One region of the Lentzea sp. NPDC042327 genome, then DNA from elsewhere that is predicted to be linked to it. Evidence: riboswitches for the same ligand, from Rfam matches in the RefSeq annotation. Region 1 holds a riboswitch; each other region holds the start of a gene.
What was found. A riboswitch is a leader RNA that binds a small molecule or an ion and turns the genes downstream of it on or off. The one in region 1 is predicted to bind cobalamin.
Positions count from the first base shown of each region.

Region 2: it holds a riboswitch for cobalamin, as region 1 does, so the genes downstream of both, AB0A63_RS08120 (ribonucleoside-diphosphate reductase subunit alpha) here and AB0A63_RS16440 (iron ABC transporter permease) in region 1, are expected to answer to the same signal.
Region 3: it holds a riboswitch for cobalamin, as region 1 does, so the genes downstream of both, cobN (cobaltochelatase subunit CobN) here and AB0A63_RS16440 (iron ABC transporter permease) in region 1, are expected to answer to the same signal.
Region 4: it holds a riboswitch for cobalamin, as region 1 does, so the genes downstream of both, AB0A63_RS08945 (CbtB-domain containing protein) here and AB0A63_RS16440 (iron ABC transporter permease) in region 1, are expected to answer to the same signal.

Region 1 is NZ_JBEZBX010000005.1:548,925-556,674, reverse strand. Features, by position in the region: gene AB0A63_RS16450 (3-isopropylmalate dehydrogenase) at 1-413, shown strand, start outside; gene AB0A63_RS16445 (YciI family protein) at 478-897, opposite strand; cobalamin riboswitch at 981-1,124, shown strand; gene AB0A63_RS16440 (iron ABC transporter permease) at 1,159-2,181, shown strand; gene AB0A63_RS16435 (ABC transporter ATP-binding protein) at 2,181-2,921, shown strand; gene AB0A63_RS16430 (ABC transporter substrate-binding protein) at 2,918-3,898, shown strand; gene cimA (citramalate synthase) at 4,101-5,693, shown strand; gene AB0A63_RS16420 (fumarylacetoacetate hydrolase family protein) at 5,704-6,462, shown strand; gene AB0A63_RS16415 (response regulator transcription factor) at 6,530-7,189, shown strand; gene AB0A63_RS16410 (FAD-dependent oxidoreductase) at 7,179-7,750, opposite strand, start outside.
Region 2 is NZ_JBEZBX010000003.1:76,960-84,709, reverse strand. Features, by position in the region: gene AB0A63_RS08160 (class I SAM-dependent methyltransferase) at 1-398, shown strand, start outside; gene AB0A63_RS08155 (hypothetical protein) at 717-1,046, opposite strand; gene AB0A63_RS08150 (TIGR03086 family metal-binding protein) at 1,067-1,633, opposite strand; gene AB0A63_RS08145 (hypothetical protein) at 1,633-2,043, opposite strand; gene AB0A63_RS08140 (DUF998 domain-containing protein) at 1,968-2,675, opposite strand; gene AB0A63_RS08135 (LysR family transcriptional regulator ArgP) at 2,810-3,667, opposite strand; gene AB0A63_RS08130 (LysE family transporter) at 3,767-4,315, shown strand; gene AB0A63_RS08125 (hypothetical protein) at 4,281-4,448, opposite strand; cobalamin riboswitch at 4,512-4,722, shown strand; gene AB0A63_RS08120 (ribonucleoside-diphosphate reductase subunit alpha) at 4,825-7,750, shown strand, end outside.
Region 3 is NZ_JBEZBX010000006.1:239,571-247,320, forward strand. Features, by position in the region: gene AB0A63_RS17930 (helix-turn-helix domain-containing protein) at 1-388, shown strand, start outside; gene cobN (cobaltochelatase subunit CobN) at 349-3,915, opposite strand; cobalamin riboswitch at 3,949-4,083, opposite strand; gene AB0A63_RS17940 (hypothetical protein) at 4,092-5,072, shown strand; gene AB0A63_RS17945 (precorrin-8X methylmutase) at 5,069-5,689, shown strand; gene AB0A63_RS17950 (precorrin-2 C(20)-methyltransferase) at 5,686-7,137, shown strand; gene AB0A63_RS17955 (cobalt-precorrin-6A reductase) at 7,109-7,750, opposite strand, start outside.
Region 4 is NZ_JBEZBX010000003.1:245,785-253,534, reverse strand. Features, by position in the region: gene AB0A63_RS08990 (tRNA (adenine-N1)-methyltransferase) at 1-787, opposite strand, end outside; gene AB0A63_RS08985 (site-2 protease family protein) at 800-1,918, opposite strand; gene AB0A63_RS08980 (PD-(D/E)XK nuclease family protein) at 2,025-2,870, shown strand; gene AB0A63_RS08975 (thioesterase family protein) at 2,867-3,631, shown strand; gene AB0A63_RS08970 (phosphoribosyltransferase family protein) at 3,892-4,521, shown strand; gene AB0A63_RS08965 (antibiotic biosynthesis monooxygenase) at 4,477-4,770, opposite strand; gene hisG (ATP phosphoribosyltransferase) at 4,767-5,627, opposite strand; gene AB0A63_RS08955 (phosphoribosyl-ATP diphosphatase) at 5,642-5,905, opposite strand; gene AB0A63_RS08950 ((2Fe-2S)-binding protein) at 6,012-6,662, shown strand; cobalamin riboswitch at 6,697-6,886, shown strand; gene AB0A63_RS08945 (CbtB-domain containing protein) at 6,918-7,106, shown strand; gene AB0A63_RS08940 (CbtA family protein) at 7,123-7,750, shown strand, end outside.

The DNA.
Region 1 (7,750 bases):
AGCACGTGGACGCGGCCACGATCCACCTGGTCACCGACCCCGCCCGGTACGACGTGATCGTGACGGACAACCTGTTCGGCGACATCCTGACCGACCTCGCCGCCGCCGTCACGGGCGGCATCGGCCTGGCCGCGTCGGGCAACATGGACGTGACGCGGCGCAACCCGTCGATGTTCGAGCCGGTCCACGGTTCGGCACCGGACATCGCGGGCCAGGGCATCGCCGACCCGACGGCCGCCGTGCTGTCGGTCGCGCTGCTGCTCGACCACCTCGGCGAGCACGAGGCGTCGCGCCGGATCGAGGCGTCCGTGGCGTTCGACCTGGCGACCCGCGACCACCAGTCGCCGGGCGCGACGTACGCGATCGGCGACCGCCTGGCCGCCCTCGTGTCCTCGAACGTCCGCACGGGCTGACCGTTGTAGTGCACGCGGGGAGCTTTCGTACTCTTGTAGAGCACGAAAGGTCCCCGCGTGACATTCACAGCTGGGCGGTGGACTCGCGCCAGGCGCGCTCCTTCTGGATCCACTCGTTGTCCTGCGGAAACTCGTCGATCGTCGGCACGCGGCGGATCTCGGTCTTGAACCCGGGCCCGGCCATCGGCATCCGCTTCGCCCACTCGACCGCCTCCTGCAGCGAGGACACGTTGAGCAGGTAGAAGCCGCCGAACAGCTCCTTGGTCTCGCCGTACGGGCCGTCCGTCACGATCGCCGGTTCGGCGGAGAAGTCGACGACGACGCCCTCGGACGGGTCGGCGAGGCCCTCGGCGGCGAGCAGCACCCCGGCCCGGATCAGCTCGTCGTTGAACGCGCCCACGACCTCCAGCATCTTGTCGAAGTCGAGCTCGCCCATGTTCGCGTAGGCCTCGTCGGTGGCGCGCATGATCAGCATGTACTTCACGGTGGTCTCCCTGCGTTGTGCCCTGCTCGCTGACGTCCACAGGTCGAACGGGCACCCCGCCGGATCGACATCACAGCGGAGAAATTTTCGAACTTCCTGTTTGCGCAGGTAGGGTCACCTGAAGTCGTGCGTGGGGGAAGACCGGTCGAAGTCCGGCGCTGACCCGCAACGGTAGGTCCCCGGCCAGGGGACGAGCCCGAATGCCCGCACACGGCAGACATAGGACTCCAACTCCTGCCGTGGACTGCGGGAAGGGCACATGTGATCGGGAAGATCAGCGCGCTCGTCGGCGTGCTCGTCGTCAGCATCGTGGCGGGCGTCGCGCTCGGCCCCGTCTCCGTCCCCTTCGGCGTCACCGCCGACCTGCTGTGGCAGGCGGTCACCGGCGGCACCGTGCCCGCCCACCTCGCCGGGCAGTACCACATCGTCTGGAACATCCGGCTGCCGCGCGTGCTGCTCGCCGCCGTCGTGGGCGCGGGGCTGAGCGCGGTCGGCGTCGCGATCCAGGCGATGGTCCGCAACGCGCTGGCCGACCCGTACGTGCTCGGCATCTCCTCGGGGGCGAGCGTGGGTGCCACGGCGGTCGCGACGATGGGGGTGCTGTCCGGGCTCGGCGTGTACGCGCTGTCGACGGGGGCGTTCCTCACCGGGCTCGGTGCCACCGCGCTCGTCTACCTCACCGCGCGGTCGAGCGGGGCGCTCACGCCGTTGCGGCTCGTGCTGACCGGCACCGCGCTCGCCTACGGGTTCTCGGCCGTGGCGATGCTGCTGGTGTTCCAGGCACCGCACGGGGAGGCGGCGCGGGCGGCGATGTTCTGGCTGCTCGGCAGCCTCGGCGGGGCGGACTGGAGGTCGTTGCCGGTCGCCACGGTCGTGACCGCGCTGGGCATCGCCTACCTGATGGCCAAGGCGCGGCCGTTGAACGCGCTGGCGATGGGCGACGAGACCGCGACCACGCTCGGGGTGAGGGTGAACCGGTTCCGCACGCACCTCTTCGTCGTCACCGCGGCCATGACCGGGGTGCTGGTGGCGGTCAGCGGGGCCGTCGGGTTCGTCGGGCTGATGCTGCCGCACCTCACGCGCATGGTCGTGGGCGCCGACCACCGCAAGGTGCTGGCCCTGGCACCGCTGGCGGGTGCGAGCTTCCTGGTGTGGGTGGACGTCGCCGCGCGGATGCTCGCCGCACCCGAGGAGCTGCCGCTCGGCGTCATCACGGCCGCGCTGGGCGTGCCGTGCTTCATCTTCCTGATGCGCCGCAGGGCGTACGTCTTCGGAGGCCGCTGATGCGCGTCGAGGTGCACGACGTCACCGTGCGGAACATCATCTCCGGCATCACGCTGCACGCCTGCGACGAGGTGGTCGGCATCGTCGGGCCGAACGGCAGCGGCAAGTCGACGACGTTGCGCTGCGTCTACCGGGCGCTGCGACCGGACGCCGGCGCGGTCCTGCTCGACGGCGAGAACGTCCACAGGCGACAGGGCCTCGCCCGCGACCTCTCCGCGCTGACCCAGGAGTCGCAGGTCGAGTTCGACTTCACCGTCACCGAGGTCGTGGAGATGGGCCGGCTGCCGCACGACCGCGACCCCGTGCGCGACGCCGCTGTCGTCGCCGATGCTCTGGCCACAGTGGACGTCGGGCACCTCGCCGCCCGCAGCTTCCTCAGCCTTTCCGGCGGGGAGCGCCAGCGGGTGCTGATCGCCCGCGCCATCGCCCAGCAACCCCGCGTGCTCGTGCTCGACGAGCCGACCAACCACCTCGACATCCGCCACCAGCTCGACGTCCTCGCGCTCGCGCGGGGACTCGGCGTCACCGTCCTGACCGTGCTGCACGACCTCAACCTCGCCGCGTCGTACTGCGACCGCCTCTACGTCCTCGACGAGGGCCGGGTGGTCGCCTCCGGCACCCCGGCGGAGGTCCTCGTGCCCGAGCTCGTCGCCAAGGTCTTCCACGTCACCGCACACGTGGTCGCCCACCCCACGACAGGAGTCCCCCAGCTCCTGTTCGACCAGGAGGTCACCCCGTGAGAACCGCACTCGTCACCGCCGCCCTGCTGCTCGTCTCCGGGTGCGGCGCCACGGTCGCGCAGGACACCTCCGCGACCGAACCCGTCACCGTCACCAACTGCGGGCAGCAGGTGACCTACGACAAGATTCCGTCCAAAGTGGTCACCAACGACACCGGCATCACCGAGCTGATGTTCGCGCTGGGCCTCAGGGACCACATGGCCGGCTACGTCGTCAACGGCATCGACACCGTCGACGTGCGGACCTCGCCGTGGAAGGCCGACTTCGACAGCGGCAAGCACCTGTCCGACAAGATCTCCAAGGAGGTCGTGCAGGGCGCGAACGCCGACCTCGTGTTCGCCGGCTGGAACTACGGCTTCAGCGAGAGCACCGGCTTCACCCCGGACGCGTTGCGGCAGCTCGGGATCGCCACCTACCAGCTCACCGAGGCGTGCCGCAACGGCGTGGGCAAGCAGCGCGGCATCATGCCCGCCCTCGACGCGCTCTACACGGACCTGCGCAACCTCGGGAAGATCTTCCGGGTCGAGGCCAGGGCCGAGGAGCTGGTCAAGGGCTACCAGCAGCAGATCGAGAACGCCGGCAGGCTGATGGCCGGCAAGCCGCGGCCCAAGGTGTTCCTCTACGACAGCGGCCAGGACCAGCCGTTCACCTCCGGCAGGAACGCGGCCCCGCAGGACGTCATCTCCAAGGCCGGCGGCGACAACGTCTTCGGCGACCTCAACGACAGCTGGACCACGGTCAACTGGGAGGCCGTCGTGCAGCGCGACCCCGACGTCGTGCTCATCGTGGACTACGCCGACGGCGAGGCGAACACCCCGCAGGAGAAGCAGCGGTTCCTGGAGGGCTACGCACCGCTGCAGAACTCGCCGGCCGTGCGGAACAAGCGGTTCTACGCGCTGCCGTACGCCGCACTGGTCGAGTCGCCGCGCAACCCGGCCTCCATCGAGGCCTTCGCGCGGTACCTGTCCCGGGCGTGAACCCGTGACCAGATAGTGGGAGATTTCCTCCCGTCACTTGGTACGTCGTGCTGAGCTGTGGCACCATCCCGGTCATGGCTCAGCACACCGCCATCATTATCGACGAGCGCGTCGGGTAGTCGCCGCCCCTGGCACCCGACGCGCAGACCTCTCGCATCCGCGGGGGGTCTTTTTGTTTGTCCTGGACAGGAGATGACCCGCGATGGCCGGCCCCGCCGACGAGTTCCACGTCTACGACACGACGTTGCGCGACGGCGCACAACGCGAGGGCATTTCGTACTCCGTCACGGACAAGCTCGCGGTCGCGCGGCTGCTGGACGGGCTCGGCGTCGGGTTCATCGAGGGCGGCTGGCCCGGCGCTCTGCCCAAGGACACGGAGTTCTTCGCCCGCGCGGCGGCGGGGGACCTGGAGCTCAAGCACGCCGAGCTGGTCGCGTTCGGCGCGACCCGCAGGGCCGGTGTGCGTGTGGAGGAAGACCCGCAGGTCAAGGCGTTGCTCGACTCCCAGGCACCGGTCGTCACGCTCGTGGCGAAGTCGGACCTGCGGCACATCGAGCGCGCGCTGCGCACCGACGCCGAGGAGAACCTGCGGATGGTGCGCGACACCGTCCGGTTCCTCAAGGACAACGGCCGGCGCGTCTTCCTCGACGCCGAGCACTTCTTCGACGGCTACGCCTTCTCCCCGGACACCGCGCTGCGCGTGCTGGAGTCCGCTGTGGAGGGTGGCGCCGACGTCGTCGTGCTGTGCGACACGAACGGCGGCCAGCTGCCGCTCGGCCTCGCCGAGACGGTCGCCGACGTCATCGCGAAGACCGGCTTCCGGGTGGGGATCCACTGCCAGGACGACACGTCCTGCGCCGTGGCGAACACCCTCGCCGCCGTCCAGGCAGGCGCGACGCACGTCCAGTGCACCGCCAACGGTTATGGCGAGCGAGCAGGCAACGCGGACCTGTTCGCCGTCGTGGGAAACCTCGTGACCAAGCTCGGCCTGGAGGTGCTCCCGACCGGGGCGCTGGCCGAGCTCACCCGTGTCTCCCATGCGTTGGCCGAGATCGCGAACATCGCACCCGACACCCACCAGGCCTACGTCGGGTCGTCAGCATTCGCCCACAAGGCGGGTCTGCACGCGAGCGCGATCAAGGTGGACCCGGAGCTGTACAACCACATCGATCCGGACACCGTCGGCAACGACATGCGGGTGCTGGTCACCGAGATGGCCGGTCGGGCGAGCCTCGAACTCAAGGGACGTGAGTTCGGGCTCGACCTGGCCGGCCGGGGGACCGAGGTCGGGACCGCGCTGAAGCGCGTGAAGGACCTGGAGGCGAAGGGCTGGTCGTTCGAGGCCGCCGACGCCTCCCTGGAGCTGCTGCTGCGCGGCGAGCTGTCCGAACTGGACACCCCGCCGTTCACCCTGGAGTCCTACCGGGTCGTGCTCGACCACCGCTCGGACGGCGAGATCGTGTCCGAGGCCACGGTCAAGGTGCACGTGGCGGGGGAGCGGGTCATCGCGACCGCCGAGGGCAACGGACCCGTGCACGCACTGGACGCGGCCCTGCGCAAGGCGTTGCTGCCGCACCTGTCCTGGTTGGACGCCGTCGAGCTGGCCGACTACAAGGTGCGCATCCTCACCGAACACCCCGGCACGGACGCGGTGACGCGCGTGCTGGTGGAGTCGACGGACGGCGAGCGCGAGTGGACGACCGTGGGGGTGCACGGGAACATCGTCGAGGCCTCCTGGCTTGCACTGTGCGACGCGTTGGTGCACAAGTCGATGCGTTCCGGCTCACACATCTAAGGTGTAGTACGTGCGTATTGCCAGGATCGCTCACCCGCAAGGCGTAGCTTTCGTCGCCGTTCACGGCGAGGAAGCCGCAGAGATCGCCGAACACCCCTTCGGCGAACCGACTTTCACCGGACGCAAGTGGCCCTTGGCCGACGTCAGGCTGCTCGCGCCCATCCTGCCCACCAAGATCATCGGGGTCGGCCGGAACTACGCGGACCACGCGGCGGAGCTCGGCAACGAGGTCCCCGCGGAGCCGTTGATCTTCTTCAAGCCCAACACCTCGGTGGTCGGGCCGAACGTGGAGATCAAGCTTCCGGCCGCGTCCGAACGAGTGGACTTCGAAGGCGAGCTGGCCGTCATCATCGGCCAGCCGTGCCGGGACGTGTCCAGGGCCAAGGCCATGGGCGTGGTGATGGGCTACACCATCGCCAACGACGTCACGGCGCGCGACCTGCAGAAGAAGGACGTGCAGTTCACCCGTGCCAAGGGCTTTGACACCTTTTGCCCGATGGGTCCGTTCATCGAGACCGAGTTCGACCCGTCGGACGTCCGCGTCGTCACCGAGGTCGACGGGGAGGTCAAGCAAGACGGACGTACTTCCTCGATGGTGCACGACATCCCGTCGCTCATCGAGTACGTCTCTGCGGTCATGACGCTGCTGCCCGGCGACGTGATCCTCACCGGCACGCCCGCCGGCGTGGGACCGCTGAGGGCCGGACAGACGGTCTCCGTGACTGTGGACGGCCTTGGCACGCTCACCAATCCGGTGGCAAATAGGTAGCCGTACGGAGCAATCCGGCGTTCGGCAGGTTACGCACCGGGGTACCCGCTAGTAACTTCCCGGTGTCATGACGGACCCCGCGTCCACCCGCGTGCTGCTCGTCGACGGTTCACAGCTCCTCACCGAGGGGCTGCGGATCTCGCTGCACCGCACGCACTCCTTCCGCGTTGTGGGCATCGCCCACACCGTGGCCGATGCCGCGCGCTGCCTGCGCGGCGTGCCGGTGGACCTGGTAGTCACGGACTTCGACGTGCCGGGCGCCGGACCGCTGCGCACCGTGCGGGACACGGCGCAGTACCGGCCGGACGCCCGCGTCGTCGTGCTGTCCAATGCGGACAGTCCGAGCTGGGCCCGCGCCGCGCTGGACGCCGGCGCGGTCGCCTACCTGCTGAAGACCTCACCCGTGGCCGAGCTGCTGCCGCTGATCGCGGCCGCGGTGCGGGGCGCGCCCGCCACGATCGACGCACGGGTGGGGTCCTTCGCCCGGTTGCCCGCGCGGATGCCGCCGCCCGCCTCGCTCGGCCGGCTGTCGGCGCGGGAGTTCGACGTGCTGGCCGAGATGGCGAAGGGCATGGACAACGCCCGCATCGCCCAGCGGCTCTTCATCAGCAACGACACCGTGAAGACGCACGTGAAGGCGATCCTGCGCAAGCTCGGCGCCCGCGACCGGGCCCACGCCGTGGCGATGGTGCTCGGGGAGAGCTCCGAGGCGTTCGTCACGACCTGACGATGGTCTGCGGTGCCCTGCGCGCGAAGTCCGGCGCGTGCTCCGGACGTGGGCCGATGGCCACCAGGTAGGCCGGCACGGCCTGCAGGAACGGGAACCGCCGCGCCACCCGGAGCATGAACGGCGTGCCGGTGCTCGACACCGTCTCGGTGCTGTTGAGCTTGCGCCCGAGGAACAGCCGGTGGACGGCCCGCTGCATCGTCTGGACGACCACGGTGGGGAAGAGCCTGCGGCTCCGCACCTTCGCGAGCACGGCACCCGTGACCCCGCCCTGCCGCAACGGCTTCGCGAGCAGCGCGGCCGCCGCGACCGCGTCCTGGACGGCGAGGTTGATGCCGACGCCACCGACCGGCGACATCGCGTGCGCGGCGTCACCGATGCACAGCAGGCCGTCGACGTGCCAGCGCCGCAACCGGTCCAGTTTCACGTCGAGCAGCTTGACGTCGTCGAGGGTGGTCAGGTGCCCCACCCGGTCGGAGAGCCACGGCACGAGCGTGACGAGGCGGTCGCGGAACTTCTCCACGCCCTCCGCGCGCACCTGCTCATCGGTGCCCTTGCGGA
Region 2 (7,750 bases), on a different contig from region 1:
TCATGACGGGCAACGTGGCGCAGGTGTTCCTCGGCACCGACTGGGAGGCGGCGCTGCGCGGCGTCCACGCGGCCCTGCGCCCCGGCGGGCACCTCGTGTTCGAGACGCGCAGGCCGGAGTCCCGGGCCTGGGAGGAGTGGGCGGACCGGCCGGACCGCGCGGTCGGCGGCGTGACCGAGCGGCTGGAGGTGCTGGAGGTGCGGCTGCCGTTCGTGTCGTTCCGGCACACCTACCGGTTCCCCGACGGGACCGAGCTCGCCTCGGACTCCACGCTGCGGTTCCGGTCGCACGACGAGGTCGTGGACAGCCTCGCGGGGTGCGGGTTCCGGGTGGTGGACGTGCGGGACGCGCCCGACCGGCCTGGGCGCGAGCACGTGTTCGTGGCGCAGCGGACCTAGGCCGGGCGGGGTCTTGTCGCGTCCGGACGCGACCCGCGGCGCGGGCGGTCACGGCGAGGGGTGGCGTGGCCGTGCTGTCCGGCCAGTCGATCGCACCGGGCCAGGCTGGACGCACCCGGCCGGTCGATCGCACCCGGCCAGGCTGGACGCGCTGCGGCGGACCGGCACCCTCGGCACGGACGGGCACGCCGGCGCGGACGCTCCCCCGGTGCACCACCGACGGGTGACCCAGCGGGCCCGGCCGCGCTCACGCAGGGGTACCCCCGAGTCGGGATCCCCTGCGTCTCACCGTACTCAGCGGGTCCGACAAGATCGGGACTAGCCGACCAGCGCGGGTTGCTTCCAGGCCTGCACCAGCCACGGCAGCACGCGCGGCATCCGGTCGGCCACGACGTCGTGCAGCACCAGCACGATCCGCCCCGACCGCTCGGGTCCGGCGTCCAGCCACACGGCCTGCATCAGCACACCCGCCCGCAGGTCGAGCCCCGCCTCCGCTTCGGCCAGTGCGGCGGCCGTGGCGGCGGCGGGGTCGGTGACCTCGTGGTGCGCGAAGCCCGAACGGCACAGCTCGGGGTGCAGTTCCACCAGGGAAGCCAGTGCGGCGGCCAGGCGTCCGACGCCGAGCCCCGCCCGAACCTGCACCGTCATCGCTCTCACGTTAGGGGAGCCTAACCTACTTTCCAGGCGGGGTCGCGGCCACTGAGTCCCAGGACACGGTCCAGCAGCGGCGCGGTCGAGCCGACCTCCACCACGGCTCCGAACAGCGAGCCGTCGCGGTTGCCGGGACCGACCGACGACACGAAGCCGTGCACGACCTGGAGCAGGTCCTCGTCGACCGCGAACGGCTGCCCGGTGGCACGTGCGAGGTCCCAGCCGTGCAGCACGACCTCGTCCAGCGCCACGGCCGCGGCCACCTCGCCGGGCAGGTCGACGCCGGCCGCCGCGGTCATGCCCTCCCACGCCTGCGGTGCGCGCCAGGCCTGCGCGAGCTCGGCCAGGCGGGCCGGCACCGACTCGCGGAAGTCCAGCGGCAGCCGCGCCACGTCGCCGGAGGGGGTGCCCCGCAGCGGTGTCTTGCGCGCCGCCATCGTGAACGCCACGGCCAGGCCGTTGACGTGGTCGAGCAGGTCGCCGACCGCGTACTCCGGGCACGGCGTCGGTGCCGACAGGTGGCGGTCGGTCACCCCGCGCACCACCTCCGCCAGGCGGTCGGTGGCAGGTGCCAGGTCGAACATCAGTAGCCGTCCCCTCCCCAGAACTGCTCCTCCAGCGTGTCCGCCGTGCCGGCGAGCAGGTGCAGCGGGTCGGTGAACTCGTGGATGTCGAGGTCCTTGAGCGGCAACGAGTGCCGGACCACGACGTGCTCCCCCATGATCGCGAGGCCGCAGGCGACGGTGGAGTTGCCCACCTCCTCCAGCACGCGGCGGAGGTCCACCTGCGCGGCCAGCCCGCACGGGGAGGCGATCTGCACCCATTCGTGCATGTTGTCGAGCACTTCCCGGACGATGATCACGACCTGCGTGCGGTCGTCGTCGCCCTCCTCCACGTCCCCGAAGGTGAAGAGGATCCTCAGTTCCTCGCCCTGGTCGCTGATGACGTCGTACTCGGCGCGGACGTAATCCGCGAGGTCTCCCCAACTCGCCATGGCGCAACCCTACTGGCCGAGATCGCCCACAGCCCGACGACCAGCACGGCCAGGACCTCGGCGGCGAGCAAGATCCTCTCGATGTAGCCCAACGGGAACACGTTCCACCACCGGACGTCCGACACCGCACCCAGCACAATGGCGTAGAGCAGCGGCATGAATGCGACAACGCTCAACAAACCCGACGCCATCGTCCACCTGGCGTGTCGCCCCCAGACGTGGTCGCGCAGCCACGGCCGGGCCAGCAGGACGACCGCGACGGGCAGGCTCACGAACGCGACCATGCTGCCGAACCGGTGGATGCTGCCGCTGAGCTGGTTGGTGCCCATCGCCCAGTTCGTCTTCGGGAACACGACCACGAGCAGCAGGCCGAACGACCACAGCAGCAACGCGACCGAGCCCGCCGACCGCCACCGGGTCAGTCCTTTGTGGACCAGCGCGGTGAGGATGCCGGCCGAGCCCGCGACCAGCAGCAGCACGGCCACGTCGAACACCGGGCGGTAGTCGCCCAGGGCGTACTCGCTGATCGTGCGGTGCAGCGCGCCGACGGTCAGGTCGAGCAGGCCCACCATGGCGACGGTCGCGACGACCGCGAGCGAACCGCCGGTGGCGGCGAGGCGAGGAATCAGCACAAACCGGTCAACGAGCGGGTGAACCCCCGGGGTTCCTGGGTTCAGGAAGCCGACAGGATGCTCTCAGGCGCCGGACAGGTTCCCGGCCGGGAGCACGAGCCCGGTTCGGCGGCGCGTCGCCCCACCCCGGGGACTCAGCGCAGCGCCTGCGCGGCTTCGGCCACCACCGCCTCGGCCACGGCGGTGAGTGCGGGCGAGTCGAGCTTCCACTGCTGCCAGTACAGCGGGACGCTGACCGTGCGGCCGGGAGCGAGGTCGACCAGGCCGTCGAGCACCTGCTGCGGCGGCACCATGCCCCAGCCCAGGCCGGTGGCGACGGCGCGCACGTAGACCTCGGACGACGGGACGTGGTGGCGGTGCTCGGACGCGCCGCGGCCCCGCGTCAGGGTGCGGACGAAGCGGTCCTGGAGGTCGTCGTTGCGGTCGAACACCACGACCGGGGCATCCGGCAGCCACGACTTCAACGGCCCGGCCGCATGCCGGTTCACGAAGGACTCGGCGGCCATCGCGGCGTAGCGGATGTGGCCGAGCTTGCGCACCGAGCAGCCGGCGACGGGGTCGCGCGACGACGTCACCGCCGCCATCACCGCTCCCTGCCGCAGCAACGCCGTCGTGTGGTCCTGGTCCTCGCGGTGCAGGTCGAACGAGATCCGCAGCTCGGGCGGCACGCGGTGCAGCGCGGGCAGGAACCAGGTGGCGAGCGAGTCGGCGTTCACCGCGATCGGCACCCGCACGACCGCGTCCTCGCCGAGCGCCGCCCCGAGGTCCTGGTCGAGCGCCAGCAGTTGCCGACCGTAGCGGACGATCACCTCACCGGACGGCGTGAGCCGCACCGGGCGGGCGCGGACCAGCAGGACCCGGCCCGTGCGCTGTTCGAGCGCCTTGATGCGTTGCGAGACAGCGGAAGGCGTGACGTGCAACGCGGTGGCGGCGGCGTCGAACGTGCCGCTGTCCACCACCGCGAGCAGCGTGCGCACCAGGTCGAGGTCCATCACGAGCGCTAATGGTACGTAAGAATCTTCAGCTGGCCTCATCAAGAACGCGTCAATAGCGTGGACCGCGTGACAGACCTGCTGCTCGGCTTCGGCACCATGATGACCCTGATCGTCGCGATCGGCGCCCAGAACGCTTTCGTGCTGCGCCAAGGACTTCGCCGCGAGGCGGTGGCGAAGGTGGTCGCCGTGTGCGCCGTGTCGGACGCGGTCCTGGTCGCCGTGGGCGTCGCCGGGTTCGGCGCGATCGTCACCCGGTGGCCGCAGGCGGTCACCGTCGCCGCGGTCGTGGGCGGGCTCTTCCTGCTGGGGTACGGGTTCCTGGCCGCGCGGCGCGCACTGCGCCCGCAGGCCCTGCACGCCGACACCGGCGCCCGGCACCGGCCCGTGCTCACCGCGATCGCGCTGACGTGGCTCAACCCGCACGTCTACCTCGACACCGTGCTGCTGCTCGGGTCGATCGCCGCCGGCCGCTGGCTCTTCGGCGTCGGCGCGGTGACGGCGAGCATCACCTGGTTCGCCGCGCTCGGGTTCGGCGCCCGGCTGCTCAGCCCGCTGTTCGCGAAGCCGCGCGCGTGGCGCGTGCTGGACGGCGTGATCGCCGCCGTGATGATCAGCCTCGGGGTCGCGCTGATCGCCGGGACGTGACCAGCGCGGCGACCGCGCAGCCGGCCAGCACGCCGCTCGTCACCGGCGCCGCGGCTCCCGCGAACAGCGACGCGGAGGCGAGCCCCGCACTGAGCAGAGCACCGTAGAAGACCCGCGGCCGAACCTCACCCACGCCGACCACCCTACCCAGGGGACACGCATGTTGGGTGGTGATCAAGGACCCACCACCACATGTAGTATCTGCCGCACTGGTGGTTCACCGGCCCGGACAACGGGCCGGTGAGGCAAGAGGGAACCCGGTGCGAGTCCGGGACTGCCCCGCAGCGGTGAGTGGGAACGAAAGCCGTCAACGAAGCACTGGGTCGCGAGACCTGGGAAGCGACGGCCGGTAGGCGCGAGTTCGACGCCCACGAGTCCGAAGACCTGCCACCGGGGTGCGCGCAAGCCTGCGCGCACGACACGGTGCCCCGAGGGAGGGCAGCTGTGTGCACCGGTGAACGGTGCGCGCATGCGCTTTTCCTCCTGGGCCCAGCTCGCGAGGAGAGAGCGTGCCCGACCGCCTTTCAGTGGTCATCGAGGAAGCCTGTGCCGATCTTCCGAACGCATCGGCCGAGGCGGTGCTGACCGAGACCAAGCGGAACCTGTACCACGGCATCACCGACGCCGAGCTCGCCCTGGCGCCGATCATGGCCGCCCGCGCGATGGTCGAGCAGGACCCGGACTACTCCTGCGTCAGCGCCCGCCTGCTGCTGGACCGGCTGCGCACCGAGGCGTGCGGCGTCCCGCTGTCGCACGCCGAGATGACCGAGCGCTACCCGTCGTACTTCGCCTCGTTCGTGCGGCACGGCGTCGACTGCGGCCAGCTCGACCCCCGGCTGACCTCGTTCGACCTGGCCCGCCTGGGATCGGCGCTGGACCCGTCCCGTGACCTCCGGTTCCAGTTCCTGGGCCTGCAAACCCTGTACGACCGCTACTTCCTGCACCGCGACGGCCGCCGCTACGAGCTGCCGCAGGCGTTCTTCATGCGCGTGGCCATGGGCCTCGCCCTGGAGGAGGACGACCCCGACGCCCGCGCGGTCGAGTTCTACGAGCTGCTGTCGTCGTTCGACTTCATGTGCTCGACACCGACGCTGTTCAACTCCGGGACGACCCGGCCGCAGCTGTCGTCGTGCTTCCTGACCACCGTGGCCGACGACCTCGGCGGCATCTTCCACGGCATCAGCAACAACGCGCTGCTCTCGAAGTTCGCGGGCGGCCTGGGCAACGACTGGACGCCGGTGCGCGGCATCGGCGCGCACATCAGGGGCACCAACGGCACGTCGCAGGGCGTGGTGCCGTTCCTGAAGATCGCGAACGACACGGCCGTGGCCGTGAACCAGTGCTTCGCACCGGACACCGGCGTCCACACCGCCGACGGCGTCAAGGCGATCAGGGACGTCGTGGCCGGCGACCTCGTGCTCGGGGTGAGCGGCACCTACCGCGAGGTCACCGACGTCATGCTCTACGACCAGGTCGACCCGATGGTCGAGGTGGAGGTCGAGCACTCCGCCGCACCCCTCAGGGTCACCGCCGGACACCCGTTGTACGCCGTCAGGGGCGTGCCGCTCGGCCAGGAGAACGCGCGGACGCTCAAGCAGCTCGCCGGCGACGAGGTGCGGCCGGAGTGGGTGGACGCCGGTCGGCTGGAGAAGGGTGACCTCGTCGCCAGGGTGGTTCCGCGGGAGGTCGTGCCCGTCGCCGGTTTCAGCGAGGACGATGCTCGTCTGTACGGCGTCCTGCTCGGTGGCGGGCACCTGTCGGAGGACGGGGTGCGGTGGGGTGTCTCCGGGAAACCCGGGCTGGACGCGCACCTGGACTTCGTCCGCGAGCACCTGTCGGCGCGCGGTGTCCCCTTCCGGGAGAACGGCCGCGACGACACCCACGTGTGGATCCACTGGGCCTCCGAACCCGAGGTGGGTGCCTCCGCGTTCCCGTTCACGCCTGAGGACCTCTACGACGACGACCGCCGGAAGCGGATCGCCCGCAGGTTCTCCCACCTGCCGCACGCCCAGACCCGGAAGCTCCTGCAAGGCCTGCTGGAGTCGAGCGGCGGTGCCTCCCGCGGCGTCGAGGTCCACTTCACCACGACGTCGCGGTCGCTCGCCGCGGGTGCCCGCTACCAGCTGCTGCGCCTCGGCATCCCCTCTGCCGGCGAGGACCTCGACGTCGGGGTTCCCGCCGTCGAGGGCATCGCCGAACTCGCCGGCTGCCGCCCGACCACCGAGCCAGACTGGGTCGAGCACCGGGGCATGGTGTTCTCGCGCGTCCGCGACGTGCGGGAGACCGAGGTGGTCCCCGAGGTGTTCGACCTCGAGGTCGAGACCGACGAGTCCTACCTGACCACGGCCGGCCTCGCCCACAACGGCGGGAAGCGCAAGGGCGCGGTCTGCGCCTACCTCGAAACCTGGCACATCGACGTCGAGGAGTTCCTCGACCTGCGCAAGAACACCGGCGACGAACGCCGCCGCACCCACGACATGAACACCGCGAACTGGGTGCCGGACGAGTTCCTGCGCCGGGTCCGCGCGGGCGGCACGTGGACGCTGTTCTCCCCCGACGAGGTGCCGGACCTGCACGACGCGTTCGGCGCCGAGTTCGCCGAGAAGTACCGCGCCTACGAGGCCAAGGCCGACGGTGGCGGGATCAAGGTCTTCCGCCGGGTCCAGGCCGTGGACCTGTGGCGGCGCATGCTCACGATGCTGTTCGAGACCGGCCACCCGTGGATCACGTTCAAGGACCCGTGCAACCTGCGGTCACCGCAGCAGCACAGCGGCGTGGTGCACTCGTCGAACCTGTGCACCGAGATCACCCTGAACACCGCGGTCGACGAGGTCGCGGTGTGCAACCTGGGGTCGGTCAACCTCGCCCGGCACGTCACCGAGGACGGCATCGACCACGCCCGGCTCCGCAAGACGGTGCGCACGGCCGTGCGGATGCTCGACAACGTGATCGACGTGAACTACTACACGATCCCGGAAGCCAGGAACTCCAACCTGCGGCACCGGCCGGTCGGTCTCGGGCTGATGGGGTTCCAGGACGCGCTGTTCACGCTCGGCACGCCGATGGCGTCGCAGGAGGCCGTGGAGTTCGCGGACCGCAGCATGGAGGAGATCAGCTACTACGCCATCGAGGCGTCCGCCGACCTGGCCCGGGAACGCGGCGCGTACCGGTCGTTCGACGGGTCGCTGTGGTCGCGGGGCGTCCTGCCGATCGACTCGGTCGAGATCCTCGCGCGGCACCGCGCCGCGGACGAGCTGGAGCAGGACCGCGGGTCCACGATGGACTGGGCCGCACTGCGGGCCAAGGTGCGGCAGGGCATGCGGAACTCGAACGTCATGGCCATCGCGCCGACCGCGACCATCGCGAACATCGCCGGCGTGAACCAGTCGATCGAGCCGCTGTACCGCAACCTCTACGTGAAGTCGAACATGTCCG
Region 3 (7,750 bases), on a different contig from region 1:
GTACGAGGCCGCGAGCCACCTGCTGACCGACGCGCTCCTCGAAGCCGAGACCACCGGTGAGCCCCCGCGCGAGGTCCTGCGCCGCCGCGCGCACGAGTGGGGCACGGCCCTCGCGGCCGCCGCGCGGGGCGACCTCGTGCAGGCGCTGGAGGACTTCGGGTTCGAGCCGCGGGCCGGGGACGGCTCGGTCCTGCTGGGCAACTGCCCGTTCCACAGCCTCGCGCAACGCCACACCGAGCTGGTCTGCGGCCTGAACCTCCGCCTGCTCACCGGCCTGGCCGACGGCATCGGGGCGGGCTACCGCGCCCGCCTCGACCCGTCACCGGACCACTGCTGCGTGCGCCTCGATCAGGCGCCGTCCTCCAGGTCGCCCTCGGTCTCCAGGTAGGCCGCCCTCAGCGCGTCCAGGGTGGCCTCCTCCGGGTGCTCCCACATCTTGCGCTCGGCGGCCTCCAGCAACCGTTCCGCGATGCCGTGCAACGCCCACGGGTTCGAGGTCTGCAGGAACTTCCGCGTCTCCGGGTCGAGCACGTAGGTCTCGGTCAGCTTCTCGTACATCCAGTCGGCGACCACGCCGGTCGTGGCGTCGTAGCCGAACAGGTACTCGACCGTGGCCTGCAGCTCGAACGCGCCCTTGTACCCGTGCTGGCGCATCGCGTTGACCCAGCGCGGGTTCACCACGCGGGCGCGGAAGATCCGCGAGGTCTCCTCGGTGAGCGTGCGGGTCCGCACCGCCTCCGGGCGCGTGCTGTCCCCGACGTACGCGGCGGGCGCCTTGCCGGTCAGCGCCTTCACCATCGTGACCATGCCGCCGTGGTACTGGAAGTAGTCGTCCGAGTCGGCGATGTCGTGCTCGCGGGTGTCGATGTTCTTGGCCGCCACCGCGATCCGCCGGTACGCCGACTCCATGTCCGCGCGCGCGGCGATGCCGTCGACACCGCGACCGTAGGCGTAGCCGCCCCAGACCGCGTACACCTCGGCGATGTCCTGCGAGTCGCGCCAGTTGCGGCTGTCGATCAACGGCAGCACGCCGGCGCCGTACGCACCGGGCTTCGAACCGAAGATCCGCAGCGTCGCCCGGCGGTGGTCGCCGTGCTCCGCCAGGTCCTGCACCGCGTGCGCCCGCACGAAGTTCTGCTCCGCCGGTTCGTCCAGCGCCGCGACCAGCTGCACCGCGTCGTCCAGGAGGGACACGACGTGCGGGAAGGCGTCGCGGAAGAACCCGGAGATCCGCACGGTGACGTCGATGCGCGGCCGGCCGAGCTCGTCGAGCGGGACGACCTCCAGACCGGTCACGCGGCGGGACTGGTCGTCCCACACCGGTCGCACGCCCAGCAGCGCGAACACCTCGGCGATGTCGTCACCGGCGGTGCGCATCGCGGACGTGCCCCACACCGACAGACCCACGGACGGCGGCCACTCGCCGTCGTTGTCGGCCCGGTAGCGCTCCAGCAGCGAGTCCGCCATCGCCTGGCCGGTCTCCCACGCGAGCCGCGACGGGATGGCCTTCGGGTCGACCGAGTAGAAGTTGCGGCCGGTCGGCAGCACGTTCACCAGGCCGCGCAACGGGGAACCGGACGGACCGGCCGGGACGTAGCCACCGTCGAGCGCGTGCAGGACGTGCGTCATCTCGTCGGTCGTGCGGGCGAGCCGCGGCACGACCTCGACGGCCGCGAACTCCAGGATCTTCTGCACGTCGGTGTTCTCGTGCAGCGTCTTCGCCACGGCGGCGTCCCAGCCCGCGTCCTCCATCGCCTGGACGAGCACGCGGGCCTGTTCCTCCACGGTGTCAACGTCTTCACGCGCCGTGCCGACGAGTCCGAGCGCCTCGCGCAGACCGGGCAGCGCCGCGACCTGACCGCCCCACATCTGCCGCGCCTGGAGCATCGCGAGCACCAGGTTGACGCGGGTCTCCCCCGCCGGCGCCTGGCCGAGGACGTGCAGGCCGTCGCGGATCTGGACGTCCTTGACCTCGCACAGCCAGCCGTCGACGTGCAGGATGAACTCGTCGAACTCCGCGTCGTGCGGCCGGTCGTCGAGCCCCAGGTCGTGGTCGAGCTTCGCGGCCTTGATCAACGTCCAGATCTGCGCGCGGATCGCCGGCACCTTGGCCGGGTCCATCGCGGAGATGTTCCCGTACTCGTCCAGCAACTGCTCCAGCCGCGCGATGTCGCCGTAGCTGTCCGCGCGGGCCATCGGCGGCACGAGGTGGTCGACCAGCGTGGCGTGCGCGCGCCGCTTGGCCTGCGTGCCCTCACCGGGGTCGTTGACGAGGAACGGGTAGATCAGCGGCAGGTCGCCGAGCGCCGCGTCCGTGCCGCAGGACGCCGACATGCCGACGGTCTTGCCCGGCAGCCACTCCAGGTTGCCGTGCTTGCCCACGTGCACCACGGCGTCGGCGCGGAAGCTCGACTCGATCCAGTGGTAGGCACCGAGGTAGTGGTGCGAGGGCGGCAGGTCCGGGTCGTGGTAGATCGCGATCGGGTTCTCGCCGAACCCGCGCGGCGGCTGGACCATGACGGTGACGTTGCCGGACTGCAGGGCCGCGAGGACGATCTCGCCGTCCTTGTCCTTGCTGCGGTCCACGAACAGCTCACCGGGCGCTTCACCCCAGTGCTCCCGCATCGACTCGCGGAACTCCTCCGGCAGCGTCTCGTGGAACCGCCGGTAGTCGGCGGCCGCGATGCGCACCGGGTTGCTCTCGAACTGCTCCTGCGTCAGCCAGTCCACGTCCTGGCCGCCCGCGGCGATGAGCGCGTGGATCAGCTTGTCGCCGTCGAGCTCGTCGACGCCCGGCAGGTCGTCGCCGATGTCGTAACCGTGCTCCCGCATGGCCTTCAGCAACCGGACCGTGGAGGCGGGTGTGTCGAGGCCGACCGCGTTGCCGATGCGGGAGTGCTTGGTCGGGTACGCCGACAGCATCACGACGACCCTGCGCTCGCCGACCGGGATGTGCCGCAACCGCGCGTGCCTGGTCGCGATGCCCGCGACGCGCAGCGCCCGTTCCGGGTCGGCGACGTAGACGGTGAGACCGTCGGAGTCGATCTCCTTGAACGAGAACGGGACCGTGATGATCCGGCCGTCGAACTCGGGGATCGCCACCTGGGTCGCGGTGTCGAGCGGTGACAGGCCGTCGTCGTTGGAGTCCCACTGCTCACGGCTGGAGGTGAGGCACAGGCCCTGCAGGATCGGCACGTCCAGCGCCGCCAGCGCACCCACGTCCCACGCGTCGTCGTCACCGCCCGCGCTCGCGTTCGCCGGGTTCGTGCCGCCGGCCGCGAGGACCGTCACGACCAGCGCGTCGGCCTGCCGGAGCGTGTCGAGCAGCTCGGGTTCGGCGGTGCGCAGCGACGAGCAGAACACCGGCAGCGGCCTGCCGCCCTTGGCCTCGATCGCGTCGCACAGCGCGTGCACGAACGCCGTGTTCCCCGCCACGTGGTGTGCGCGGTAGTAGAGCACCGCGACCGTCGGGCCCTCCACCGCGGCCGGCTCGCGTTCCAGCACCCCCCACGTGGGGGTGGCGGCGGGCGCGGCGAACCCGTGGCCGGTCAGCAGGATCGTGTCCTCGAGGAACTTGTGCAGCTCGGCGAGGTTTCCTGGCCCGCCCTGCGCGAGGTACAGGTGCGCCTCCGCGCACACGCCGCCCGGCACCGTCGACAGCTCCATGAGCGCCGCGTCGGGCTGCATCTCACCGCCGAGGACGACCACGGGCAGCGGCTGCGCGAGCAGCCAGTCGAGGCCCTCCTCCCACATCCGGCGGCCGCCGAGGATGCGCACGACGACCAGGTCCACGCCCTCGACCAGCGCGGGAAGGTCGTCGGTGGTCGTGCGCGAAGGGTTGCCGAGCCGGTACTCGGCGCCACTCGCACGCGCCGACAGCAGGTCGGTGTCGGAGGTCGACAACAGCAGGATCACGCGGGCTCCATCCCTCGTGGGGTCCTCGCCCCAGGTCACGGGTCGCGACGAAGCGGAGTTCCTGACTCCCGGCGAGTTCGCTGGTCACAGTGGCGGGACCGCGCCGGATTCGCACCGGCTTCCTCCTGCGCTTCGTCGTTCGGGCTCACCCTAACCGGCGGGTTACAGTCCGACCTATGCGTACTCACCCGGATGCCTGCCCCGGCGCCGTCGAGCTGCACCAGGCGGCCGATGGCGGGCTGGCCCGCATCCGGGTCCCCGGCGGCACCCTCTCCGCAGCTCAGTGGGACGTCGTGCGCACCGCCGCGGCCGAACTGGGGTCGGGCGTGCTGGAGCTGACCTCGCGGGCGAACCTCCAGATCAGGGGCCTCACGTCGGGGGTCGAGCTGGGTGCCCGCCTGCGTGCGTGCGGCCTGCTGCCGTCGGACACCCACGAACGCATCCGCAACATCATCGCCGCGCCCCTGGACGACAACCAGGCGCTGGTCGACGCACTGGACACCGCCCTGTGCTCCGACCCGTCACTCGCCGCCCTACCAGGGCGTTTCCTGGTGACGGTGGGTGCTTCGGTGAGCGGTCTGGGCGGCGACATCGGCCTGGTGGACGACGCGCTCCTGCTCGCCGGTACCGATACAGGTGTCCGGGTCGACGACCCCGTGGACGCCGTCGTCACCGCCGCCCGGCTGTTCCAGGAGCTGCGCGGCACGGCCTGGCGCCTGTCCGAAGTGGACGGCGGTGTGCGCAAGATCACCGCCCACCTCGGCACTTCCGCCGCACCGCGCGTCACCCCGGCTGTGACTCCTGTCGCACCTTCACCTGTGACACCAGGCGTTCCACTGGGCCGGCTCGACGCCGGTCAGCTGCCGGGCACGGCCCTGCGCCTGACCCCGTGGCGCTCCCTCGTCGTGCCGCCGGGCACCGACACGTCCGGCCTGATCACCGACCCCGCCTCGCCGTGGCACGGGGTGAGCGCGTGCACCGGCAAGCCGGGGTGCGCGAAGTCGTTGTCGGACGTCCGCGCCGACGCCCGCGCGTGGCTCGGCACGCCCCACTCGCGGCCGGTGCACTGGTCGGGTTGCTCACGCCGATGTGGTCGTCCGGCCGGTGATGTGATCGAGTTCGTCGCGACCGGCGACGGCTACGAGGAGATCAGGTGACGGAGTACATCAGGGACGGCGCGGAGATCTACCGGCAGTCCTTCGCCACCATCCGCGCGGAGGCAGACCTCACCGCCTTCCCCGCCGACGTCGCCCAGGTCGTGGTCCGCATGATCCACGCCTGCGGCATGACGGACCTGCCGCGGGACGTCGGGTTCTCCCCGCACGTCGTCCGCGACGCCCGCGCGGCGTTGCGCGCCGGCGTCCCGATCCTGTGCGACGCCAACATGGTCGCGTCCGGCGTGACCCGCCGGCGCCTCCCCGCGGACAACGAGGTCCTCTGCTACCTGCAGGACCCCCGTACCCCCGCACTGGCGACCGAGATCGGCAACACGCGCAGCGCGGCGGCACTCGAACTGCTCGCCGACCGCTTCGACGGCGCGGTGATCGCCATCGGCAACGCCCCCACCGCCCTCTTCCACCTCCTGGACCTGATCGCGGCCGGAGCCCCGCGACCGGCGGCCGTGCTCGGCATCCCGGTCGGGTTCATCGGCGCCGCGGAGTCCAAAGACGCCCTGGCCGCAACGGATCTCGAACACCTCGTGGTCCGCGGCCGGCGCGGCGGCAGCGCCATGACGGCGGCCGCCATCAACGCGATCGCTAGTGAGGTCGAATGACGGGCAAGCTCTACGGCGTCGGTGTGGGTCCCGGTGACCCCGAACTCGTGACGGTCAAGGCCGCACGGCTCATCCGGGAAGCCGACGTCATCGCCTACCACAGCGCCCGGCACGGTCGCAGCAACGCCAAGAGCATCGCGGCACCGTACTTCCGCGACGGTCAGATCATGGAGCAGCTCGTCTACCCGGTCACCACCGAGGACACCGACGACTACCAGGGCGAGATCGACGCGTTCTACGAGGAGGCCGCCGCCACGCTGGCCGCGCACCTCGACGCCGGCCGCACGGTGGTCGTCCTCGCGGCGGGAGACCCGTTCTTCTACGGCTCCTACATGCACATGCACAAGCGGCTCGCCCACCGCTACGAGGCGGAGGTCGTCCCCGGCGTCACGTCCGTCAGCGGTGCCTCCGCGGTACTGGGCACCCCGCTCGTCGAACGGGACGAGGTGCTCACGATCCTGCCCGGCACGCTGCCGCCGGCCGAGCTGGCCGCGCGGATCGCGGACACCGACTGCGCCGCGATCCTCAAGCTGGGCCGCACCTTCGGCAACGTCCGGCAGGCGCTGGAGGAGGCCGGGCGGCTCGACGGCGCCTGGTACGTGGAGCGGGCGACCACCGGGCGGGAGCGCACGGCGAAGCTCGCCGACGTCGACCCCGGGTCGGTGCCGTACTTCTCGCTGGCGTTGCTGCCCAGCAACTCCCGGCCGGCGCGGCCGGGTGGTGAGGTCGTGGTCGTCGGTCTCGGCCCAGGCCACCACTCCTGGCTCACCCCGGAGGCCAAGCGGGCACTGGAGTCCGCCGACGACCTCGTCGGCTACACCACCTACCTGAACCGGGTGCCCGACCGCCCCGGCCAGACGAAGCACGCCTCGCACAACCAGGTCGAGTCCGAGCGCGCCTCCTTCGCACTCGACCTGGCCCGCCGCGGGTCGCGCGTCGCGGTCGTCTCGTCGGGTGACCCCGGTGTGTTCGCGATGGCCACCGCGGTCCTCGAAGTGGCCGCCGAACACCCGGACGTCCCGGTGCGGGTGCTCCCCGGTGTCACGGCCGCGAACGCCGTCGCCGCGAAGGCCGGTGCGCCGCTGGGGCACGACTACGCGGTGATCTCGTTGAGCGACCGCCTCAAGCCGTGGGACGTCATCGCCGAACGCCTGGAGGCCACCGCCAAGGCGGACCTGGTGATCGCGATCTACAACCCGGCCTCGAAGGCCCGCACGCACCAGGTGGCGGAGATGCGCGACCTGCTGCTCAAGCACCGTTCGCCGGACACGCCGCTGGTCGTCGGCCGGGACGTCGGCGGTCCGGAGGAGGAGATCCGCGTCCTCACCCTCGGCGCGCTCGACCCGGCCACGATCGACATGCGCTGCCTGCTGGTCGTCGGCTCGTCGCAGACCGTCGTGACCGAGCAGGGGGTCGTGTTCACGCCCCGGCGGTACCCAACCAGCTGACGGCCTCGTCCACGGTGGCCACCGCCTCCACGGGTGGGAGCGGTGGCCGCCGCACGACGACGACGGGGAGGCCGAGCCGTTCCGCGGCGTCCAGCTTCGCCGACGTCATCGCGCCGCCGCTGTCCTTCGTCACGAGCACGTCGATCCGGTGCTCGCGCATCAGCGCCAGCTCGTCTTCGACGGTGAACGGCCCGCGCGCCAGCAGCACCTCGATCCGTTGGGGCATCGGCGGTTCCGGCGGTTCGACCATGCGCGCGAGGAACCACTGCGGACACCCGGCGAACTCGGCGAGGTCCTGCCGCCCGGTCGTGAGGAACACCCGCTCACCGGGCAGGGCTGCCGCCGCGTCCGCGACGCTGTCCACCCGGGTCCATCCCGGCCGGGGCGTGAACCCGGGCCGCCGCAGGACCAGCAGCGGCACCCCGACCCGTTGGCAGGCCTCAAAAGCGTTCGCGGTGATCCGCGCCGCGAACGGGTGGGTGGCGTCGACCACGGCGTGGATGTCGTTGTCCCGCAACCACTGCGCGAGCCCGTCCACCCCACCGAACCCGCCGACCCGCACCTGTCCGGCCGGGAGCCGCGGCTCGCGCACCCGTCCGGCCAGGGAGGACAC
Region 4 (7,750 bases), on a different contig from region 1:
CGCCCTCCGCGAGCCGGCGGGTGGTCAGCAGGAACGCGGTGTGCGCGATCATCCGGTGCTCGGGGCGCACGGCAAGGCCCACGACGTGCCACGGGCGCACGAGCGTCTCCCACGCGTGCGGCTCGGTCCAGCACGTCATCTCGCGCAGCGCCTCGGTGATCACGGACAGCTGCGTCGTCGTCGCCACGTAGACGACCAGGACACCGCCCGGGATGAGGTTCTTCGCGATCGTGGGCAGGACCTCCCACGGCGACAGCATGTCGAGGATGACCCGGTCGACCTCACCCTCGTGGTTCTTCACGTCGTCAACGGTGATCGACCAGTTGCCGGGCCGTTCGCCGAAGAACGTCTCCACGTTGCGGATGGCGTGGACCGCGTGGTCGTCGCGCACCTCGTAGGACTGAACGCTGCCCTTCTCCCCCACCGCGCGCAGCAGCGAGCACGACAGCGCGCCGGAACCCGCGCCCGCCTCCAGCACGCGCGCGCCCGGGAAGATGTCGCCGTACATGCAGATCTGCGCGGCGTCCTTCGGGTAGATGACCTGCGCCCCGCGCGGCATCGACAGCACGTAGTCCGGCAGCAGCGGGCGCAGCGCCAGGAAGTTCGTGCCGCCCACGGACTGCACGACCGACCCCTCCGGCTGCCCGATGAGCAGGTCGTGCGGGATGGCGCCGCGGTGGGTGTGGTACTCCTTGCCGGGTTCGAGGACGACCGTGTAGTGCCGCCCCTTGGGGTCGGTCAGCTGAACCCGGTCACCCGGCTGGAACGGTCCACTTGCGCTAATCACCGCGCAATGGTGTCAAACGCCCTTCTCAATGGCCGCACGCAGGTCCTCCCTGCGCAGCACACCGGCCGGACGGCCCTCCAGGTCGACGACGAGGAACTGCCACGCTGCGGTGCCCTGGACGCGTTCCACGATCTCCTCGCCGGGCTCGTCGGCCAGCAGCACCGTCTCCGGCAGGATCGGCTCCGCCGCCTGCTCCGCGGGGGCGAACGGGCTCGCGGCGGCCAGCTTGCGCGCGGCCTCCGCGTCGAGCAGCCCGGCCGCGACGCCGTCGGCCCGCACCAGCACCACGCCCCGTCCTGCGCTGGTGCTCAGCGCGTCCGCCACCGGGCTCTCGGCCGGCAGCTGCAGCACCGGCAGGATCAGGTCGTCGAGGGTGACGCCGGCGGGCCAGGTGCGGCGCCGTTCGCCGGCGAGCTCGCTGCGTGCGCCGGCGACGACGACCCACGCCGTGAGCGCGCACACTCCGAAGCGCAGCCACCGGTCCTCCGCGCCTTCCGCGATGCCGTAGACCGCCCACAGGACGAGCGCGAACGCCACGACGAAACCGCCGACGACGGCGACCCGCGTGCCCGTCGCGCGTTGACCGGTCACGGCCCACACGCCCGCCCGCACGATCCGGCCGCCGTCGAGCGGGAGCCCCGGCAGGAGGTTGAACACGGCCACCGCGACGTTGGCGGCGGCGATCTGGGCCACCAGCAGCCAGATGACGTTGCTGGGCTCCATGACGAACGCGCCGATGCCGAAGAGCACGGCCAGCACGACCGACACGGCCGGGCCCGCCCCCGCGACAATGCCCTCGTGGCCGGGTTTGCCGGGGCTGCGCATGATCTCCGACAACCCGCCCAGCAGGTACAGCCGCAGCCTCCTGACGGGCAGGCCCAGTCGCAGTGCCGCGACGCAGTGGCCCAGCTCGTGTGCGAGCACGCTGAGGCCGAGGAAGATCGCGAAGAGCGTGGCGAGCAGCAGCCCGACCGCCGGGGGCGTGCCGGGGGCGAGGTCGTCCACGAGCGGCGCGTAGAACGCCACCACGATCGCCGAGCCGACCCACCACGACGGCGCGAGCAGCACCGGGATGCCCGCCACCCGGAACAGCAGCAGGCCGCCCTCCTTCTCGCTGATCCGCGCGGCCACGAGTGCACTGTAGAGGCAGCGGTGTGATCTCGCGGTGTACCGCGCCGGGGGGCGGCTGACCAGGGGGTGCCCGGAATTGTCAGACCCCTGTCCTAGGGTCAGGACCATGAGCACCACGTTGCGCAGGCCCGCGTTGTCGCCGTCGCGGGCAGGGGACTTCAAGCAGTGCCCGCTGCTCTACCGCTTCCGCGCGGTCGACCGCCTGCCGGAGCGGCCGACCAAGGCGCAGGTGCGCGGCACGGTCGTGCACGCGGTGCTGGAGGACCTGTTCGCACTGCCCGCCGCCGAGCGGGTGCCCGACCGCGCGCGGTCGATGATCGCGCCGGCGTGGGACCGGGTGAAGGCCGAGCGGCCCGAGTTCGCCACGCTCTTCGAGGTCCCCGGTGGTGAGGAGGAGGTGGAGTGGCTGGCGTCGGCCACGAAGCTGCTGGACGGCTACTTCGGCCTGGAGGACCCGCGCCGCCTGGAGCCGGAGTCGCGCGAGCTGCTGGTCGAGTCCGAGCTGCCCTCCGGCGTGCTGCTGCGCGGGTACATCGACCGGGTGGACGTGGCGCCGACGGGCGAGATCCGGGTGGTGGACTACAAGACCGGCGCAGCGCCGCGCGAGATCGGCGAGGCCAAGGCGTTGTTCCAGATGAAGTTCTACGCCCTGGTGCTGTGGCGGTTGCGCGGTGTGGTTCCCCGCCAGCTGCGCCTGATGTACCTCGCCGACCGCCAGGCCCTGGCCTACACGCCGGACGAGTCGGAGCTGGCCCGCTTCGAACGCACGCTGGAAGCCATCTGGCAGGCCATCATGCGCGCTGCGCCGACCGGCGACTTCCGCCCGTCGCCGAGCCGCCTGTGCGACTACTGCGACCACAAGGCGTTCTGCCCCGCGTTCGACGGCACCCCGCCGCCCTACCCCGGCTGGCCGGAGCCCGACGACACCGAACCCCTCCAGGACCGCGACTGATGCCCGCCTTCTACCTCCCGCTGGACGAGCACACCTACCGCTCGACCCCGCACACGGTCGGCCCGTGGGGCCCGGACAGCCAGCACCTCGGCCCGCCCTCCGCACTGCTCGTGCGGTCCCTGTCGGACACCGACCGGCTGCTGGCCCGCGTGACGTTCGAGGTTCTCGGCCCGGTCCCGGTGGCCGACCTCACCGTCACCACGGCGGTCGAGCGGCCCGGCCGCTCCGTGGAGCTGGCCTCCGCCACCCTGTCCCACAACGGCCGCGCGGCCCTCGTCGCCCGCGCCTGGCGCATCTCGACCTCCGACACCACCCCGGTGGCCGGCGGTTCCGGCGTCCCGCTGCCCCCGCCGTCGGCAGCGGTGCCGATGGAGGTCCCCGAGCACTGGGGCGGCGGCTACCTCTCCGCCGTCGAGTGGCTCTCCCTGTCCGGCGGCATCTTCACCCCCGGCGACGCCCTGGTGTGGGCCCGCCCCCTGGTCGACGTGGTCGAGGGCTCCCCCATCACCCCGCTGGAACGGCTGTTCGCCGTCGTCGACTCCTCCAGCGGTGTCTCGTCCCGCGTGGACATCCGCAAGTGGTACGCCATCAACACCGACCTGACCGTGCACCTGCACCGCCGTCCCGTCGGCGAGTGGGTCGGCCTGGACGCGCGCACCACCATCGGGCCGGACGGCGTCGGGGTGGCGACGAGCACCGTGCACGACGTTGAAGGGCCGGTGGGGGCGACAGCGCAGGCCCTGTTCGTGCGCGAACGCTGACTCGGCACGCAGTCTGCTGTGGACATCCCGAGGACGTTGCTCTCGATGCCCAGTGCGCGGGTCTGCGTCTCACTGGTGAGGGCCGGCACGAGCGCGACCAGGACGAGTGCGGCCGCCTTTCCCAGGTGGCGCAGACCAGAAGGCGCTCAGAAGTCGTCCCAACACACCGCGCCGTTGCACCGGGCGAAGTAGCTGCCAGCGGCTTTACGCCGTTCGTGCGTGCCGCGGGAACGGGGACGGGGCGTAGCGTCGGCGGGACTGTGAAGAGGTTCGCGAACCGGCGGGAGGCGGGCCGCGCCCTGGCCGCGCAGCTTGCGGAGCACACCTGGCACGACCCGCTCGTGCTGGGGCTGCCGCGCGGCGGTGTGCCGGTGGCGGCGGAGGTCGCGGAGGTCCTCGGGGCTGAGCTGGACGTCGTGGTAGCGCGCAAGATCGGCGCGCCGGGGCACCCCGAGTACGGGGTCGGCGCGGTCGCGGTGGACAGCGCGCCGATCTACGACGCCGCGGTGCTCAGAGCGCTCGGGCTCACCGAGGAGCAGCTGGCCGCGGGCTGCGACCGCGAACGGGCCGAGGCCGCGCGCAGGACCGCGCTGTACCGGCGGGACCGGCCGCCGCTCGTGGTCGAGGGGCGGGACGTGGTCGTGGTCGACGACGGGCTGGCCACCGGTGTCACCGCGCGGGCCGCCCTGCACTGGCTGGAGCGACGAGGGCCGAACCGCCTGGTGCTGGCCGTGCCGGTCGCCGCGAGGCAGTCGGTGCGCACGTTCAGCACGCCCGTGGTGGCGGTGCTCCTGCCGCGGCACCTCGGTGCGGTGAGCCGGTGGTACGACCGCTTCGAGCAGACCTCAGACGCCGAGGTCCTCGAAGTGCTGGACCACCGGGAACGGTGAGTAGAACCGGTGCAGCAGCTCCGACCACCGGGCGTAGGACGGGCCCTGGCGGAACCCGACCGTGTGCGCCTCGACCGACTCCCACTGCACCAGCAGCAGGTACCGGTTCGGGTCCTCCAGGCACCGCGACAGCCGCAGGCCGAGGAAGCCCGGCGAGGCGGAGATCAGCTCCCGCGCCTCGCCGAAGACCTCCTCGAACTCCGCCGCACGTCCGGGCAGGACGTCCAGCACGGCGTGCTCCAGGATCACAGGCGGCAGAACCGGATGTCCGAGGCCAGGATCGCCTTGGCGCCGATCGCGGCCAGCTCGTCCATGACCCGGTTCGCGTCGCGGCGGCGGACCATCGCCCGCACCGCGACCCAGTTCTCGTCGGCCAGCGGCGCGACCGTCGGCGACTCCAGGCCCGGCGTGAGGCTGATCGCCTCGTCCAGCAGCGTGCGCGGGCAGTCGTAGTCCAGCATCAGGTACTGCTGGGCGAACACGACGCCCTGCAGGCGGGCCTGCAGCTGCTTCTTGGCCGGCGACAGCTCCGAGCCCGCGCGGTGCACGAGGACCGCCTCCGACTCGCAGATCGGCTCGCCGAACGCCACCAGGTCGTGCTGGCGCAGCGTGCGGCCGGAGCCCACGACGTCGGCGATCAGGTCGGCCACGCCGAGCTGGATGGAGATCTCGACCGCGCCGTCGAGGCGGATCACCGTGGCGTTGATGCCGCGGCGTTTGAGGTCGCGGCCGACCAGCTTCGGGTAGGCGGTGGCGAGCCGCTTGCCCTCCAGGTCCTCGACCGTCCAGTCGGTGCCCCGCGGGCCCGCGTAGCGGAAGGTGGACCCGCCGAAGCCCAGCGCCAGCAGCTCCTCGACGGAGGAACCGTTGTCGTCGGCACCCGAGTCGGCGGCCAGGTCGCGGCCGGTGATGCCCAGGTCGAGGTCACCGGACGCCACGTAGATCGCGATGTCCTTGGGGCGCAAGAAGAAGAACTCGACCTCGTTGTTCGGGTCGAGCACGGTCAGGTCGCGCGGCTCGTGCCGCTGCCGGTAACCGGCCTCGGTCAGCATCGCGGAGGCGCGTTCGGCGAGCGCGCCCTTGTTCGGGACTGCTACGCGCAGCATCGGTCAGCTCTCCGTCAGAGGTACTTGTAGACGTCGTCGAGGGTCAGGCCGCGGCCCAGCATGATCACCTGGAGGCGGTACAGCAGCTGCGAGATCTCTTCCGCGAGCTTCTCGTCGGACTCGTACTCGGCGGCGATCCAGACCTCGCCCGCTTCCTCCAGGACCTTCTTGCCCTGCGCATGGACGCCGGCCTCAAGCGCAGCCACGGTGCCGGAACCCTCCGGCTTGGTGCGGGCTCGTTCGGTCAGTTCGGCGAACAGCGAGTCGAAGGTCTTCACGGGGGCACATCCTCCCACCTCCGGACGGGTGGTCCACACCGCGGTCACCTCTGTTCCAGCCCGTGGACGTGATCTGTCCTGCATGGACACCCAGTAGCGTGAATCTGTGTCGGAGTTCGCCGAAGTCCTCGCAGCGCTGCGCCAGGTGCGCGGCATCAACCCGTTCTTCGCGCTGGACGTGGGCCGTCCGGACGACTCGTGGCTGCCGGGGACGGCACTGCTCGAAGGCCCCGCCCTCAGGGAGACCATCGACGCGATCGCGGCCCGCTACAACGCCGCCGAGCCCCGCGTCGCCGCCAGCCTGTTCTTCCTCAGCTACACCGCGCGGCTGCTCAGCCCGCTCACCGCGACGGACCTGCCGATCGACGTGCGCCCGGAGAACCTGTGGTGGCAGCACCACCGCCGCAACGGCCTGAGCGTCCGCATCGACACCCCGCGGCTCGGCCCGCGCCCGGCGGAGGCGCTCGCACCGGTCGTGGAGGCGGTCCACGCGGTCGTGCCCGTGGCACGCGGTCTGCTGTGGGGCAACGCGATGTCGAACATCGCGGGCGCGCTGAAAATGGTGGTGCGAGCGGGTGCGCTGAGTGCGGAGGAAGCGGAGGAACGCGGCAACCGGCTCATGGCAGCGCCACCGTTCGAAGGTGCCGGGGAATTCGTCACCCTGCCCGGCGAGGTCGCGTTCCTGCGCCGGTCGTGCTGCCTTTACTACCGCGTTGCCGCAGGTGGGAAGTGCGGGGACTGCCCTCTTGTGAAGTGATGAAGACGACAACTCTTATGGCCGGTTGTGCGTGAACCGCCGTTCACCTTACGGTGCACGCGCCGCAGTGACGGGAAGCCGGTGGAAATCCGGCGCGGTCCTCGCCACTGTGACCGGGAAGCGATCCCCGCCGAGCACGTCACTGGTCCCGCGAGGGGCTGGGAAGACGCGGGGGCAGCGTTGATCCGGGAGTCAGGAGACCGGCTGCGGCGCCGTAAGGAGTTTCACCTTCCACGAGGTATGGAGGAGCCCGTCATGACGAGCCCCGCAGCAAGCCTGTCCGCCGTCCGCGTGCCCAAGTGGGCCTTCGCCGTCTCACTGCTCGGCCTGATCGTCACCTACCTGGTCCTGCAGGAGAACGGCCTCGCTCTCGGTGCGAGCTCGGAGCTGCTGCACGAGTTCTTCCACGACGGCCGCCACGCCCTCGGCGTTCCCTGCCACTGATCCGCTGATCACGCAGATGACGACGTACAAGTCGATCGCACTGCGCGGACTCGCGGCCGGCGCCATCGCCGGTACCGCCTCCGCGCTCGTGCAGCTCCTGGTCACCGAGATCCCCATCCGCGCAGCACTGGCGGTCGAGGAGGCCCGCGCCCCCGCCGGTGACGGCCACTCCCACTCGCACGGCGAGGAGGGGCTGGTCAGCCGCGGCGTCCAGATCGCGGGCGGCATGCTCGGCGTGGTGATCGTCGGCATCGCCGTCGGCCTGGTGTTCGCCACGGCCTACGCGCTGTCGAAGCGCTGGTTCGCCGACCGCACGCCGTTCACCCGCAGCACCGCGTTCGGAGTCGCCGTGTTCGGTGCGGTGGCGCTGCTGCCGTGGCTGAAGTACCCGGCGAACCCGCCCGCGGTGGGCGACCCGGACACGGTGAACTACCGCACCGCGCTGTACCTGGGCGTGGTGGTGGCCGGTCTGGCGATCGTCTGGGGAGCGAGCTGGCTCGCCTCGGCGCTGGCCGCGCAGCCGCACCCGGTCCGCGTGACCGCGGTGCTGCTCGCGGTCGTGGCGGCGGTGGCGGTGGTGCTGGTGGCGTTCCCCACGCCGCCGGACACGATCCCGGCGGACATGCCGGTGGCCGTGCTGTGGC